Regions from separate parts of the Streptomyces decoyicus genome, predicted to be linked through region 4. Evidence: riboswitches for the same ligand, from Rfam matches in the RefSeq annotation. Region 4 holds a riboswitch; each other region holds the start of a gene.

Region 1 (3,562 bases), 1.6 Mb from region 4:
CGACAGGGCGTCGATCATCGCCTCGGCGCGGTCGCCGATGCCGCGCTTGGGGACGTTCAGGATGCGGCGGAGCGGGACGGTGTCCTCGGGGTTGGCGAGCACCCGCAGGTACGCGAGGACGTCGCGGACCTCCTTGCGCTCGTAGAAGCGGACGCCACCGACGACCTTGTAGGGCAGCCCGACCCGGATGAAGATCTCTTCGAAGACACGGGACTGGGCGTTGGTGCGGTAGAACACGGCGACATCGCCGGCCTTGGCGTCACCGGCATCCGTCAGCCGGTCGATCTCGTCGGCGACGAACTGGGCCTCGTCGTGCTCGGTGTCGGCGACATAGCCGGTGATCTTGGGGCCGGCGCCGGCGTCGGTCCAGAGGTTCTTGGGGCGGCGGTTCTCGTTGCGCTCGATGACCGCGTTGGCGGCGGAGAGGATCGTCTGCGAGGAGCGGTAGTTCTGCTCCAGCAGGATCGTCGTCGCGTCCGGGTAGTCCTCCTCGAACTGGAGGATGTTGCGGATCGTGGCGCCGCGGAAGGCGTAGATCGACTGGTCGGCGTCACCGACGACGCACAGCTCGGCGGCGGATTCGGCGGGGCCGACCAGCTCGCGGACGAGGGTGTACTGGGCGTGGTTGGTGTCCTGGTACTCGTCGACGAGGACGTGGCGGAAGCGGCGGCGGTAGTGCTCGGCGACATCGGGGAAGGCCTGGAGCAGATTGACCGTCGTCATGATGATGTCGTCGAAGTCCAGGGCGTTGGCCTCGCGCAGCCGCGCCTGGTACATGGCATACGCCTCGGCCAAGGTCTTCTCGAAACCGTCGGCGGCCGTCCCGGCGAAGGTCTCCTCGTCGATGAGCTCGTTCTTGAGGTTGGAGATCTTCGCGCTGAAGGACTTGGGCGGGTAGCGCTTGGGGTCCAGATCCAGATCGCGGCAGACCAGGGCCATCAGGCGCTTGGAGTCGGCGGCGTCGTAGATCGAGAAGGACGAGGTGAAGCCCAGCTTCTTGGACTCGCGGCGCAGGATGCGGACGCAGGCGCTGTGGAAGGTGGAGACCCACATGGCGTTGGCGCGCGGGCCGACGAGCTCCTCGACGCGCTCCTTCATCTCACCGGCGGCCTTGTTCGTGAACGTGATCGCGAGGATCTGGCCGGGGTGGACATGGCGCTCGGCGAGCAGATGCGCGATGCGGTGGGTCAGCACACGGGTCTTGCCGGAGCCGGCGCCGGCGACGATCAGCAGCGGGCCGCCGGTGTGCACGACGGCGGCCTTCTGCTCGTCGTTGAGCCCCTCCAGCAGCGTCGCCGGGTCGAGGGCGGGACGGGCGGCGCCGTCGCGGTAGAACGCCTCTCTGGGGGCGGGCGCGTCGAACCGCCCGCCGAAGAGGTCGGCGGGGATCTCCTCCGGGGCCGGGCCGTGCTCGTCCTCGGGAGGCGGCGGGTGCTCCTCCTCGCCCTTGTGGCCGAGGTCCGCCAGGAAGCTGTCGTCAAAGAGGCTGCTCATCGCCCACCGAGTCTAGGCTGCCGCACTGACAGCCCGCCGCGGAGTAGGCAATTGCGGGGCGCATACGGAGCGGGCCGTGGCGCCGCGGCAGGTCAGGCGGCCGGGCCCTTCACAGACCGGGCACCGCGTCGTCTACCCGAATCCGACATCTGCCACAACAACCCCCGCATCGCGTTCAGGTCACGAAAAGGTTTCGGGCATATCGAACATCAGCCTTCACAGGAGCCACACGAGTTGGCTAACGTCCTCGCTCAGGCAGCCCGCCTCCCCGTGGACGACAGCGTCCGCACGGGCCGCCCACGCCGAGTCCGGCCCTGCCCTGAGGCATCCGGAGCCGGGGACCCACCAGCACCACCGGGGTGAATCGATCCGGGCAGCCGCCGTCGGCGGACGTCCGGACCGTAGGGCAAGCCTTCCGTCAGCGACACCGCCCGAACCCGACAGCTAACCCGGTAGGCGGTCCACGGAAGGAGTCGCCGGCCTTGGCGTCGCATCGCAAGCCGCGCACCAGCATTCTCGCCTCACCCGGAGGCCGTCGTACGGCGGTCGGGCTCACCACCGCCGCCCTCGCCTCGGCCACCCTGCTCTCGCAGTCCGCCGACGCGGCACCCCGGGCGCCCAAGCCCGGCATCGAAGAGGTCAAGCAGAAGGTCGACGGCCTCTACCACCAGGCCGAGGTGGCCACCCAGAAGTACAACGCCGTCAAGGAGCGCGCCGAAGCCCAGCGCGACACCGTGGACGGCCTGCTCGACGCCGCCGCCAAGCGCGCCGAGAAGATGAACGAGTCCCGGCGCATGCTGGGCACCTTCGCCTCCGCGCAGTACCGCACCGGCGGCCTGAACCCGACGGCGCAGCTGATGCTCGCCAAGGACCCGCAGCAGTTCTTCGACCGCAGCCACCTCATGGAGCGGATGACCGGCCGGCAGAAGCAGGCCGTCTCCGACTACCAGGAGCAGCAGGCGGCGGCCGCCCGGCAGCGCGCGGAGGCGTCCCGCAGCCTGGAGCGGCTACAGACGTCGCAGGCCTCCCTCAAGGAGTCCAAGCGGTCCGTCCAGGACAAGCTGGCCGAGGCCCGGCAGCTGCTGTCCCGGCTGACCGCCCAGGAGAAGGCGCGGATGGCGGAGCTGGAGCGCCGCAAGGAGGCGGCGGCCAAGCGCAAGGCCGAGGAGGAGGCGCGCAAGCAGCAGGAGCGGGAGCGCCAGAGGCAGCACGACGGCGGCGGCTCCGCCGGCGGGCAGACCGGTGGCGGCACCGACGACGGCTCCACCGGAGGCTCGTCCTCCGCCAAGGCCGAGAAGGCGCTCGCCTTCGCCCGCGCCCAGACGGGCAAGCCGTACGTCTGGGGCGCCACCGGCCCCAGCTCCTACGACTGCTCGGGGCTGACGCAGGCGGCGTGGAAGGCGGCCGGCGTCGATCTGCCGCGGACCACCTGGGACCAGGTCAAGGTCGGCCAGCGGATCGCCACCAAGGATCTCAAGCCCGGTGACCTGGTCTTCTTCTACGACGACATCAGCCACGTGGGCATGTACATAGGCGGCGGCAAGATGATCCACGCACCGCACCCGGGCGCCAACGTCCGGGAGGAGTCGATCTACTACATGCCGATCTACGGGAGCGTCCGCCCGGGCTGAGGCTCCGTTCCCCCGCAGGCCCCCCCCACGGCAACCCCCCACACGCCACCGCGCGGCCGTCGCCTCCAAAACCGGAGTGCGAGGACCGCGCGGTGTGCTGTGGAGGGGGCTCCACCCGGGGCGCGGGGCCCTGTTCCCGCGCCGCCGGCTGCTCCGCTCAGGTCCAGAGCACCGCGATGAAGATGTTGGCCACCGTCAGCGCGCCGACCGCGCCGAAGACCGGCTTGGCCACGCTCTCCTCGTCCCGCTTGACGTAGACCAGCGCCAGGATGACCACCAGCACGGCCATCTTGATGCCGAGCTTGATGTTGTTGAGGCTGTGGTCCTGGGCCTGGTTGAGGCCGACCAGCACGATGCCGGTGACCAGCATCGTCAGCGCACCGTGCAGCATCGCGGGCACAAAGCGGGCGGTGCCCGCGCTCATCGCCTTCATCTGG
Region 2 (3,562 bases), 4.4 Mb from region 4:
CGGCCGGGGTGCCGCCGAGGCGGTAGGCCACCGAGATCCGGCGGTGCAGCTCCGGTGGGTCCAGCCGGCGGGCCCCCAGCGGTGTCAGCGCCCCCTCCGCCACCATCTCCGGGACCACCGCCACTCCGAGCCCCGCGCTCACCAGTGCACACACCACGGCATAGCTCGGCGACTCACAGCGCACCGCCTCACTGGCCCCGGCGGCCGCCAGTGCCGCCTCCACCTCCCGCCGGTTGGGATTGGCCGGCGCCATGCTGACCAGCGGCTGACCGGCCAGCTCCGCGAGCGGCAGCCGTCCGGAGCCCGCCGAGAGGGCATGGCCGGGCGCCGTGACCAGCACCAGCTCCTCGGTCAGCAGCGGTTCCAGGCGCACCCCCTCCGGCGCCGGCATCGCCTCGCCCGGCACATACTCATGCGTCAGCGCCAGATCGACCTCGCCCAGCGCCACCGCCGCGGTCGCCTGTGGCGGTACGTACTCCGTCACGCTCAGCTCCACATCGGGGTGCGCCCGCCGGAACGCGCTGAGCGCGGGCGGCAGCAGATGCGTACCGGCGGTCATGAACGTGCCGACCCGCAGCCGGCCGCCGGACAGCCCGGCCAGCCGGGACAGCTCGTGCCGCGCCTGATCCAGCTCGTCGAGGACCCGCCGGGCCCGTACGAGCAGCAGCTCACCGGCGGCCGTCAGCCGAGCCCCGCGATGGTGGCGCACCAGGAGCGCCGTTCCGGCCTCCCGCTCCAGCTTGGCGAGCTGCTGGGAGAGCGCGGGAGCGGTGTAGCCCAGCCGGGCGGCGGCCCGGGTGATCGAACCGGCCTCCGCCACCGCTACCAGGGCGGCCAGCCGTGTGGGATCGTACATAAGAATCTCTTTAGGCTCTCCAAGAACATTGCCAATACCTATTAAAGGCTCGGACCGGCGATGCTGCTCTCATGGACGGACAGCTGATCGCCTTCACCGGAGTCGCCGCGGGCATGGTCGCCATGCCGGGCGCGGACTTCGCGGTCGTGGTGCGCAATGCGCTCGACTCGCGCCGGGCGGGGGTGGCGACCGCCGTCGGAGTCGCGGGCGGGCTGCTGGTGCACACCGCGCTGGCGGTGGCCGGGCTCGCGGCGGTGCTGGTCGCCGTGCCCACGCTCTTCGGAGCCGTCCAACTCCTCGGCGGCGGCTACCTGTTGTACCTCGGTGTCCGCGCCCTGGCCGCGGCCTTCCGCCGCCCTGTGGCCACCACGGACCGCACCGCGGGCCCGGCCGCCACCGCACCGGCCGACGTCCCCCGGCCCGTCGCTCTCCTGGGCACCACACAGAGCCTGCGTCAGGGCTTTCTGACCAATGCGCTCAACCCCAAGGCCCCTGTTCTCTTCCTCAGCCTGCTCCCGCAGTTCGTCCCGGCGGGACAGCCCGCGCTGCCCCGGACGCTGCTGCTCGCCACGATGGTCGTCGCCATGGCACTGGTGTGGTTCCCCGCCGTCGCACTGCTCGTCGACCGGCTGGGCGTCTGGCTGCGCCGCCCGCGGGCGGCCCGTGCCCTGGAAGCCACCACCGGAGCGCTGCTCACGGCGCTTGGAGGCATCCTGCTGGTGGAACTGGCGCTCGCCTGAAGGGGCGCCCACAGAACCTTCTACGGCCGCTCCGCCTCAGCCGCGACCGCCGTGCGGCACCCTCGGCACCTTGGCGCCCACCGGCACGAGCCCGGCGGCCAGAATGCACGGTCACCGCTCCGTCCGTGGGCGGGAAGCTCCCGCGGGCCGCGGACATCAGCAGCTCGCCCAGTCGCGAAGTCACCCGGCCAAATGGCCCAAACCTACTGGCAATTGACCGATCGTGAGAGGAATGGTCAGGTCAGTGCACCCGCCCGTACCAGACCGAGCGGCTCCAGATCCGTTCCAGCCGCACGACGCTCCCGGCCTTGGGCGCATGCCACATCCGGCCCCGGCCCGCGTAGATACCGACGTGGTAAATGCCGCCGCGCGAGTAGAAGAAGACCAGATCACCGCGGCGGCGCGAGGCGGCCGAGATGTGCCGGGTGCGGCTGTACTGCGCGGCGGCGGTGCGTGGCAGGGCCCGCCCGGCGCGCTTGAACGAGTACAGCGTCAGCCCGGAACAGTCGAAGGCGTGCGGCCCTTGGGCGCCGTACCGGTAGGGAGATCCTCCCTTGGAAGCCGCGACCCGCAGCGCATGGACGGATACGGAGGCGGCTTCGGCGTTCCCGGCCGCTCCTGGAGCCATGGTGGTCCCGCCGAGGGTGACCAGCGTCAGAGCGGTGACAGTGCCGGCGCGTGCCAGCAGATTCGGCGTATGCATGCGCACGGTCATGCGCAAACCCTTCGTCAGCCGCCTGCGAAGGAAGACCTGTCGGGTTCGGGCAGGCGAAGATGCCCGGCCGTATGTACGGCTTCACCCCAAGGAGCCCTCGGCCGTGAAGGCCGGGACCCCGCTCTGCTCGGGTCCTCCGCTCCCGCCGATCCACATCGTCGACCGGACATCCGCACGGCGGCGGGATTAGGCGCCCGTCCGGACCGCCCCGTCGCTGTGGCGGGGTCTTGTCGTCGAAGGGATCGTCACGCACTCGGGACCCGAATTCCGAGCTGAAAATGCCGTATGTGAGATGGGTCACAATTGACCCGAATGGTTAGATTTGTTCCCTCAGGTGCCGCGGCGCGGGGTCTTGCACCCCCCGGACCAGGGGCGAAACATCAAGGGCCGGAGAAAATGTATCCGCCCCGCGCAATTCGTCACCTCCCCACATCGGGCGCGGACGCTACGCCGTATGTGCAGCCTCTGGCGCGTGTCGTGTCAGATTTCCTCGGGTGGCGGCACCGTCACGAGCCCGGTCCGGCGTTCGCCGTCCAGCACCCGCAGTGCCCGGGTCAGTGTTCCGCGGTGCACTTCGCTCTCGCCCCGGCTGTGCATCAGTGTCAGCGCGTCCCGTAGACGGGTCGCCTTGCCCACCAGTGCCTGGGCGGCGCGCAGTCCGCTGTAGGTGCCACCGCAGCGGGTCGGGTTGATCCGGCCCAGCAGGTCGATCACCTCCAGATAGCTGTCGATCAGCTCGCCCTCGGCGCGGGTCAGCGCGGGCAGCGGCGGCGGTTCGGGGGGCAGCACCGGGCTCACCGCGCCACGGGCAGGTGGGCCGACTGCTTGCGGTTGCGGGTGAGTCCGTCGATCAGGCCGTACTCCTGAGCGGCGATGGCGTCGAAGATCTTGTCCCGCTCGATGTCGGCGGCGATCCGCTCGCGGGGCTGCCCGGTGTGCTTGGCCAGCATCTCCTCCAGGACGTCGCGGGTGCGCAGCATCTCCTCCGCCTGGATCTGCAGATCGGTGGCCTGCCCCTGGATGGGTTCGCTGAACGACGGCTGGTGGATCAGGATCCGGGCCCCGGGCAGCGCCAGCCGCTTTCCGGGCGCGCCGGCGGCCAGCAGTACCGCGGCGGAGGAGGCGGCCTGCCCCAGGCAGACGGTCTCCACGTCGCACGACACGAAGTGCATCGTGTCGTAGATGGCGGTCATCGCGGTGAACGAGCCGCCGGGGGAGTTGATGTAGAGCGAGATGTCCTGCTCGGGCGCG
Region 3 (3,562 bases), 540 kb from region 4:
GGCACCCCCGCCCGCACCCCTGTCGTCCTCGTAGCGGTAGCGGTAGTGGTAGCGATAGCGGTCGGGGTGCAGACACAGCCCCGCCGACGTGCCGACCTCCAGCAGCGCCAGTGGCTGCGGCAGGCGGGCGAGCAGCGGCAGCAGGGTGGCGCAGTGGGCCGGCTCGTCGGTCCGGGCGGAACGCTGCATGATCACCGCGCGCACTTCGTCCCAGTGCCGGATGGTCCACTCGCGCCAGCGTCCGTAAGCCAGGTCGCCGCGCGGGCCCAGCTCGGCGTGCGGGCCGTCGAGATAGCGGACGGCGGCGAGCAGGAGGTCCGGCTGCTGTTTGTCGCCGGCCGGCAGCGACCCCGACAGCAGATCGCAGAGCTCCGGGTCCTGGCCGATCCGCGCGCTCAGCTCCTCATGGGCGGTGCACCGCCCCCGGGCCTGACGCCAGGAGAACTCCCGGTACCGCCCCGCCACTCCCCATGCGCCGGCGGCAGCGCTCTCGACGTTCCCGGTGTTCCCGACGTTGACGACCATGATCCGACGTTACTGCTCTCACGTTCCGTAACCGAGGGGCACCCCTCCGCATAACAACTGACGCACAATCAACGGGAGATCGTTTAGAGGCGGACGGTCAACTCGCCCGGTTTGTGGCCGTGCTGGCCGAAAAAGTCCACGCCAAACCTTGTGCGGAGACGACAGGGATTCACGGGAAGGCTTGGAATTCGGCTGCGATCTCTATTACTGTCCGATAACGCAGCGCGGTCGTCCCAGCCGTCGCAAGAGGCGGCACCGCGCGCCGACGCCGAATCCCGCACGCGCTTTTCACGCACCTCCAGCACCTCGAACTGCACCAAGGGAACCGGGGAACCACTTCCTTGGGGTGAATCGGACGCCCTCCGCCAGCGGGCGCCCGTAGGAGACCTTCCTGCTCCGAACCCGTCAGCTAACCCGGTAGGCGAGAAGGAAGGAAAGGAGAGCGCCCCCGTGGCGTCCAACAGGCCTGCCCCCGAGGGTCCGTCCGCCTACGACCTCGATGACCGAGGTGCCTTCCAAGGCCCCGGTGATGCGGACAACACGAACGACGGACCGTGGGAGGAATGGAATCCCACCGAGGACTCCATCCGCTCCGTCCGCGGCAAGCACCGGGTGGCCAAGCAGCGCGGCGGCGGACTCGCCCGCAGCGGCACGGTCCTGGGCGTCGGTGTCATCGCCGCGGTCGGCGCCGGCGGAATGGCCACGGCCGAGGGCCGCCCGGCGGTTCCGATCTCCATGCCGGACGTCGGCGGAATGGCCGACGACCTCGCCGACAAACTCCCGGACGCCGAGTCCCTCTCCGGCGTCGGCGACCTCATATCGGACTCGGGCTCGGACTCCGGCACGGACTCCGCCGCGGCCGCGGACTCCGCAACGGACGGTGCGGTTCAGGACGTCTCCGGCCCCCTGACCCAGGCCTCAGGGACGGACTCGGGCACGGGCGCCGGCGAGGCGCTGCGCAGCCGCATCCTCCAGCAGGCCGACGCGCAGCAGGGCGCCGCCGAGAGCGAGGCCCGCGAGGCCGCCGAACACGCCGCTTTCCAGAAGGCCGAGACCGAAGCCGCCACGCACCAGAAGTCGGCCGAGAAGGCCGCAGCAGCCAAGAAGGCGGCCGAAATGGAGGCCAAGCGCGAGGCAGAAGAAGCGGCCCGCCGGAAGGCGGAGGCCGCACGCCTCGCCAAGCTGGCGAAGAACTTCATCGCGCCGGTCTCCTCGTACACCCTCACCGCCAGCTTCGGCCAGGCCGGCGACCGCTGGGCCGCTGACCACACCGGACAGGACTTCGCCGCGCCGACCGGCACTCCCGTCAAGGCCGTGCACTCCGGCACCATCACCCAGGCCGGCTGGGCCGGCTCGTACGGCTACCGCATCGTCGTCACCCTCGACGACGGCACCGAACTCTGGTTCTGCCACCTGTCCTCGATGGTGAAGACCTCCGGCAAGATCAACACGGGCGACGTCATCGGCCGCGTCGGCGCCACCGGCAATGTCACCGGCCCGCACCTCCACCTGGAGGTCCGCCCCGACGCCGGCGACCCGATCGACCCCATGCCGTGGCTGCGCGACCACGGCATCAACGTGTGAGGCGCGGCTTCAACATGTGACGCACGGCCTCAAGGCAGGCTGACGCGCGGCCTCAAGGTGTGATGTGCGGCCTCCAGGTGTGATGTGCGGCCGCAAGGCAGGCTGACGCGCGGCCTCCAGGCGTGACGCGTGGCCGCAGGACGTGACGCGCGGCCTCAACGTGTGACACCGCTGGTGACACTGCTGACGGAAGTGGCTGCTGGGGGGCAGCGGAAGGAATAACTCCGCGCCCCCCGACGCTGCCACCACGCATGACCGCGACACAAAGCCCCCGAAACCACCGGCCGCTCGGCTCGCTCTCCGTTTCCCCGCTGTGCCTGGGCGGGAACGTCTTCGGCTGGACGGCCGACGAAGCCGCATCCTTCGCCGTGCTCGACGCCTACGTGGCGGGCGGTGGCAACTTCATCGACACCGCCGACGCCTACTCGGCCTGGGTCCCCGGCAACAAGGGCGGCGAATCCGAGACGGTCCTCGGCAACTGGCTGGCCTCCCGCGGCAACCGCTCCGATGTCGTCATCGCCACCAAGGTCGGCGCCCACCCGGACCTCAAGGGCCTGTCCGCCGCCACCATCAAGTCCGCGGTCGACGGATCCCTCACCCGTCTGCGCACCGACTACATCGACCTCTACTACACCCACTACGACGACGAATCGGTCGAGGTCGGGGAGTTCCTCACCGCTCTCGACGACCTCGTCCGGGCCGGCAAGGTCCGCGAGATCGCCGCGTCCAACATCTCGGCGAAGCGCCTGGAGGAGTCCCTGGCCTTCTCCGCCCGCGAGGGCCTGGCCCGCTACGTCGCCCTCCAACCCCACTACAACCTGGTCTCCCGCGACACCTACGAGGGCGAACTCGCCGACGTGGCCGCCCGCCACGACCTCGCCGCGGTCCCGTACTTCGCCCTCGCCTCCGGCTTCCTGACCGGCAAGTACCGCCCGGGGACCACCGTTGACAGCGCCCGCTCCGGAGGCGCGCTCAAGTACGTGGACACCGACCGCGGCCGGCGCGTCCTCCAGGCCCTCGACACGGTCGCCGCCGCCCACGAGGCCGAGCCGGCCACCATCGCCCTCGCCTGGCTCGCCGCCCAGCCCACCGTCGCGGCGCCCATCGCCAGCGCCCGCACGGTGGAACAGCTGCCGGCGCTGCTCGCGGTGGCCGATCTGACCCTGACAGAGGCGGAACTGGCGCTGCTGAACGAGGCGTCTGCCTGAACCACGCCATACGGGGGGCGGAGGGGGCGGGGCCACCAAGGCCCCGCCCCCTCCGCGCGCTCTGCTCCTGCTCTACCCCTGCTCTACTTCCGTTCTGCTCCCGCTCTGCTCCCGCTCTGCTCCCGCTCTGCTCCCGCTCTACTTCCGCTCTACTTCCGGCGGTCCACCGCCACCCAGGACGCGAGCGCAACCCCACCCGCCACCGCACACACGGAAGGCCAGGCCCCGATCTTCTTGGCCAACGG
Region 4 (3,562 bases):
CGCCGCGATGGCCTTCATCCTGCTCTTCGCCGGTTTCGAGACCACCGTCAACCTCATCGGCAACGGCATCTATGCGCTGCTGCGCCACCCCGCCCAGCGCGAGCTGCTCCAGAAGTCGATGGCGGCGGGCGACACCGAGCTGCTCACCACCGGTATCGAGGAACTGCTCCGTTACGACGGACCCGTGGAGCTGGCGACCTGGCGGTTCGCGACCGAGGAGCTGACGCTGGCCGGGCAGCGGATCGCGAAGGGCGACCCGGTCCTGGTGGTGCTGGCCGCCGCCGACCGCGACCCGGCACGCTTCGCCGAGCCGGACGTCCTCGATCTGACCCGTCGTGACAACCAGCACCTGGGATACGGGCACGGCATCCACTACTGCCTGGGCGCGCCGCTCGCCCGGCTCGAAGGACAGGCCGCTCTGGCGACGCTGTTGAACCGGCTCCCGGACATCCGGCTCGCCGCGGAACCGGACGATTTGCGCTGGCGTGGCGGACTCATCATGCGCGGACTGCGGTCGTTGCCGGTGGAGTTCGGGCCCGAGCGGCCCTGACCAGCGAAAAGGACAAAAGTGACGCTGAGTCAGTCGTGTGACCTTTACGTGATCTCCACTACACCGACTTGTGACTACCCGTGACCCCGGCTACCTTTCGACCGACGATCGACGGCTTCACTCGGTCGGCCGAAGCGGTGATGTGGGGGACCGGTGTAACGGTGTGCCTCGTGCGCGCCGGCCGGACGGGTGACCCGTCGAGCAGCTCGAAGAGCTCGTCGTACAACTCAACCGCCGCGCGAAAGGCATCCGCATGCGTTCCGGGAACGGCCGACATCGTCGCCCCCGTCAGGCACCGGCCATCTTTGTCACGGTGGGAGTGACCGGGGCCGGCATCGCCCTGCCACTGCTCGGTGCGAGCGGCGCTCACGCCGCCGACACCGCGACCTGGGACAAGGTCGCCCAGTGCGAGAGCGGCGGCGTCTGGAGCGCGGCCTCGGGCAACGGCTACTACGGCGGACTCCAGCTCACCCAGGAGCTGTGGGACACCTACGGCGGCGCGGCCTACGCCTCGCGCCCCGACCTCGCCAGCCGCTCCCAGCAGATCGCGGTGGCCCAGTCGATCCTCGACGCCCGCGGCCCGGACCAGTGGTCGAGCTGTGCGGTGAGCGCCGGTCTCGCCAAGGACGGGCGTGCGCCGGAGGTCGACCCGGGCAGCACCGCCACCCCCTCGCCCGCCCCGTCGGACGCGGACGGCTCCTCGGACCCCTGGGACTCGTCCGGTTCGTCCGGCGCGCACGACGACACGGACTCCGCCGGGCAGCAGCACGACGAGTCCGGCGACGAGCCGTCCGATCCGGCGCCCTCGCCCGACGCCACGGATTCCGACCGCTCCGGCGACGCGTCCACGAGCCCGGAGCCGTCCGACCCGGCGACGCCGGACGACTCGACGACGCCGGGCGACCGGGACCGCGACCCGTCGCAGTCCGCCGACCCGTCCGACGGGGGCAGCCGTCCGGACACCACCGGCACCCCGCAGGAGACGCCCGCGAAGGGTAAGCACCGCGGCGGTGCGGGCGACGACGAGGACAGGTCCTCGGGTGGCCGGCATGCCTCGCGGGGCGATGACGCGCACCGCACGGGCCCGGCGGCCGACGGCGACTACACCGTGCGGCCGGGTGACACGCTGTCAGCCATCGCCCAGGCCCACCGGCTGCCCGGTGGCTGGACCGCGCTCTACGAGGGCAACGAGGGCGTCATCGGCTCCGACGCGGACCTGATCAAGCCGGGCCAACTGCTCGATCTGGGGCACGCGGCAGGGTAGTTCGCCACCTTCGCCCGCTTTTGGGGAAAGTGAGACAAGGCTCTCGTTGACTAACGGTGAACCCCGGTTCGTCCCGCCTCATCGAACCGGGGTTCACCTGCGGATATGTGACCTGCCCGTGATCAAAAACGGTCAACTTGGTTCACATGATGGGGTTTGAACCCCAGGGCGGTTACTGCTTAACGTCAGGACCGCTCGCCAAAGCGGGCCCTTTGATCACACGCCGAATCCTGCCGGTGATCGGAGGCACTTGACGCGCAAGCGCCGAAGGCAGGAGCGGGGGACCCAAGGTACGTGCCGGCCCCACCCGTGAAAGCGGGTCCACCGGCTTGGGGTGAAGCCACGTGCGCCACGCGCACGCGGCCGGGCGATTTCTCACAGCCCGAACCCGACAGCTCACCTCGTAGGCGTCGGTGAGGAAACGAACGAACCATGCTGATCATCAAGGGCAAGCACCGTCGTCCGTCCAAGGCCGTCCGCGTCGCCACCCTCGCCGGCATCGCCGGTGCTGCCGTGGCCGTCCCGCTGATGGGTGCCACCTCCGCCTCCGCCGCCTCGGTCTCCACCTGGGACAAGGTCGCCCAGTGCGAGTCCGGCGGCAACTGGTCGATCAACACCGGTAACGGCTACTACGGTGGCCTGCAGTTCTCCAACTCCAGCTGGGCCGCCGCCGGTGGCACCAAGTACGCGCCGCGCGCCGACCTGGCCAGCAAGTCCCAGCAGATCGCCGCCGCCGAGAAGCTCCTCGCCATCCAGGGCCCGGGTGCCTGGTCCTGCGCCGGTGCCGGCAACCTGACCGCCGGTGGCCCGGCCGCCGACGTCGACACCTCCGGCTCCGCGCAGACCAAGTCCGCGCCGCAGCAGGACCAGGGCAAGACCGAGGCGAAGAAGGCCCCGGCCGCCCCCGAGCAGCACGCCTCGCGGTCCACCGAGCGCAAGTCCATGGGCCACGGCAACTACACCGTCAAGGCGGGCGACACCCTCGCCAAGATCGCCAAGGCCCACGGCAGCGACTGGAAGTCGGTCTACAAGGCCAACAAGTCGGTCATCGGCGGCAACCCGAACCTGATCTTCCCGGGTCAGAAGCTCAACGTCTGAGTCCCTCCCTCACCGGGACGCGGGCGGGCCCGAGCGGCGGGCCCCCTTCCCCCGTGAGACCGCCCCGCCCCGGCGCGCCCTTCCCCCGAGCGCGCCGGGGCGGGGTTTCTTCTGCCCGGGGCGGCGCCGGGGTGACGCCGGGCCGAGGCCGGGCCGGTGCCGGTGCGGGCGCACGCCGCTGACCGCTCCAGCCCGGCGAATGTTCCCGTTCAGCGAACAATGCGCCTAAGCGTCCCGTGAACGGGGTCTTCGGGGAGCTTTGCGCGGCTTTCCATCCCACAGAGCGGGCCAAGGGCAGGCGGACGCGCCCGGGGCCGTTAGGCTCATGCGCAGAACGCCAGACACCCACGAAGGAGACAACGTGCCGTCGATCGACGTCGTCGTAGCCCGCGAAATTCTCGACTCGCGAGGTAATCCCACGGTCGAGGTCGAGGTCGGCCTCGACGATGGCAGCACCGGCCGTGCCGCCGTCCCGTCCGGTGCCTCCACCGGCGCCTTCGAGGCCATCGAGCTCCGCGACGGCGACCCGAACCGCTACCTGGGCAAGGGCGTGGAGAAGGCGGTCCTGGCCGTCATCGAGCAGATCGGCCCGGAGCTCGTCGGCTACGACGCGACCGAGCAGCGGCTGATCGACCAGGCCATGTTCGACC

What was found. A riboswitch is a leader RNA that binds a small molecule or an ion and turns the genes downstream of it on or off. The one in region 4 is predicted to bind cyclic di-AMP.
Region 1: another riboswitch for cyclic di-AMP. It lies ahead of K7C20_RS22625 (C40 family peptidase); the one in region 4 lies ahead of K7C20_RS15110 (LysM peptidoglycan-binding domain-containing protein).
Region 2: another riboswitch for cyclic di-AMP. It lies ahead of K7C20_RS34155 (C40 family peptidase); the one in region 4 lies ahead of K7C20_RS15110 (LysM peptidoglycan-binding domain-containing protein).
Region 3: another riboswitch for cyclic di-AMP. It lies ahead of K7C20_RS17525 (M23 family metallopeptidase); the one in region 4 lies ahead of K7C20_RS15110 (LysM peptidoglycan-binding domain-containing protein).

The regions. Positions count from the first base shown of each region.
Region 1 is NZ_CP082301.1:5,117,843-5,121,404, reverse strand. Features, by position in the region: gene pcrA (DNA helicase PcrA) at 1-1,494, opposite strand, end outside; cyclic di-AMP (ydaO/yuaA leader) riboswitch at 1,785-1,968, shown strand; gene K7C20_RS22625 (C40 family peptidase) at 1,977-3,125, shown strand; gene K7C20_RS22620 (hypothetical protein) at 3,283-3,562, opposite strand, start outside.
Region 2 is NZ_CP082301.1:7,828,348-7,831,909, forward strand. Features, by position in the region: gene K7C20_RS34145 (LysR family transcriptional regulator) at 1-856, opposite strand, end outside; gene K7C20_RS34150 (LysE family translocator) at 928-1,596, shown strand; gene K7C20_RS34155 (C40 family peptidase) at 1,838-2,311, opposite strand; cyclic di-AMP (ydaO/yuaA leader) riboswitch at 2,316-2,504, opposite strand; gene K7C20_RS34160 (hypothetical protein) at 2,792-3,100, opposite strand; gene K7C20_RS34165 (ATP-dependent Clp protease proteolytic subunit) at 3,106-3,562, opposite strand, start outside.
Region 3 is NZ_CP082301.1:4,014,623-4,018,184, reverse strand. Features, by position in the region: gene K7C20_RS17530 (DUF2332 family protein) at 1-525, opposite strand, end outside; cyclic di-AMP (ydaO/yuaA leader) riboswitch at 818-964, shown strand; gene K7C20_RS17525 (M23 family metallopeptidase) at 976-2,109, shown strand; gene K7C20_RS17520 (aldo/keto reductase) at 2,361-3,317, shown strand; gene K7C20_RS17515 (hypothetical protein) at 3,467-3,562, opposite strand, start outside.
Region 4 is NZ_CP082301.1:3,470,929-3,474,490, reverse strand. Features, by position in the region: gene K7C20_RS15120 (cytochrome P450 family protein) at 1-550, shown strand, start outside; gene K7C20_RS15115 (transglycosylase family protein) at 804-1,814, shown strand; cyclic di-AMP (ydaO/yuaA leader) riboswitch at 2,067-2,239, shown strand; gene K7C20_RS15110 (LysM peptidoglycan-binding domain-containing protein) at 2,247-2,912, shown strand; gene eno (phosphopyruvate hydratase) at 3,274-3,562, shown strand, end outside.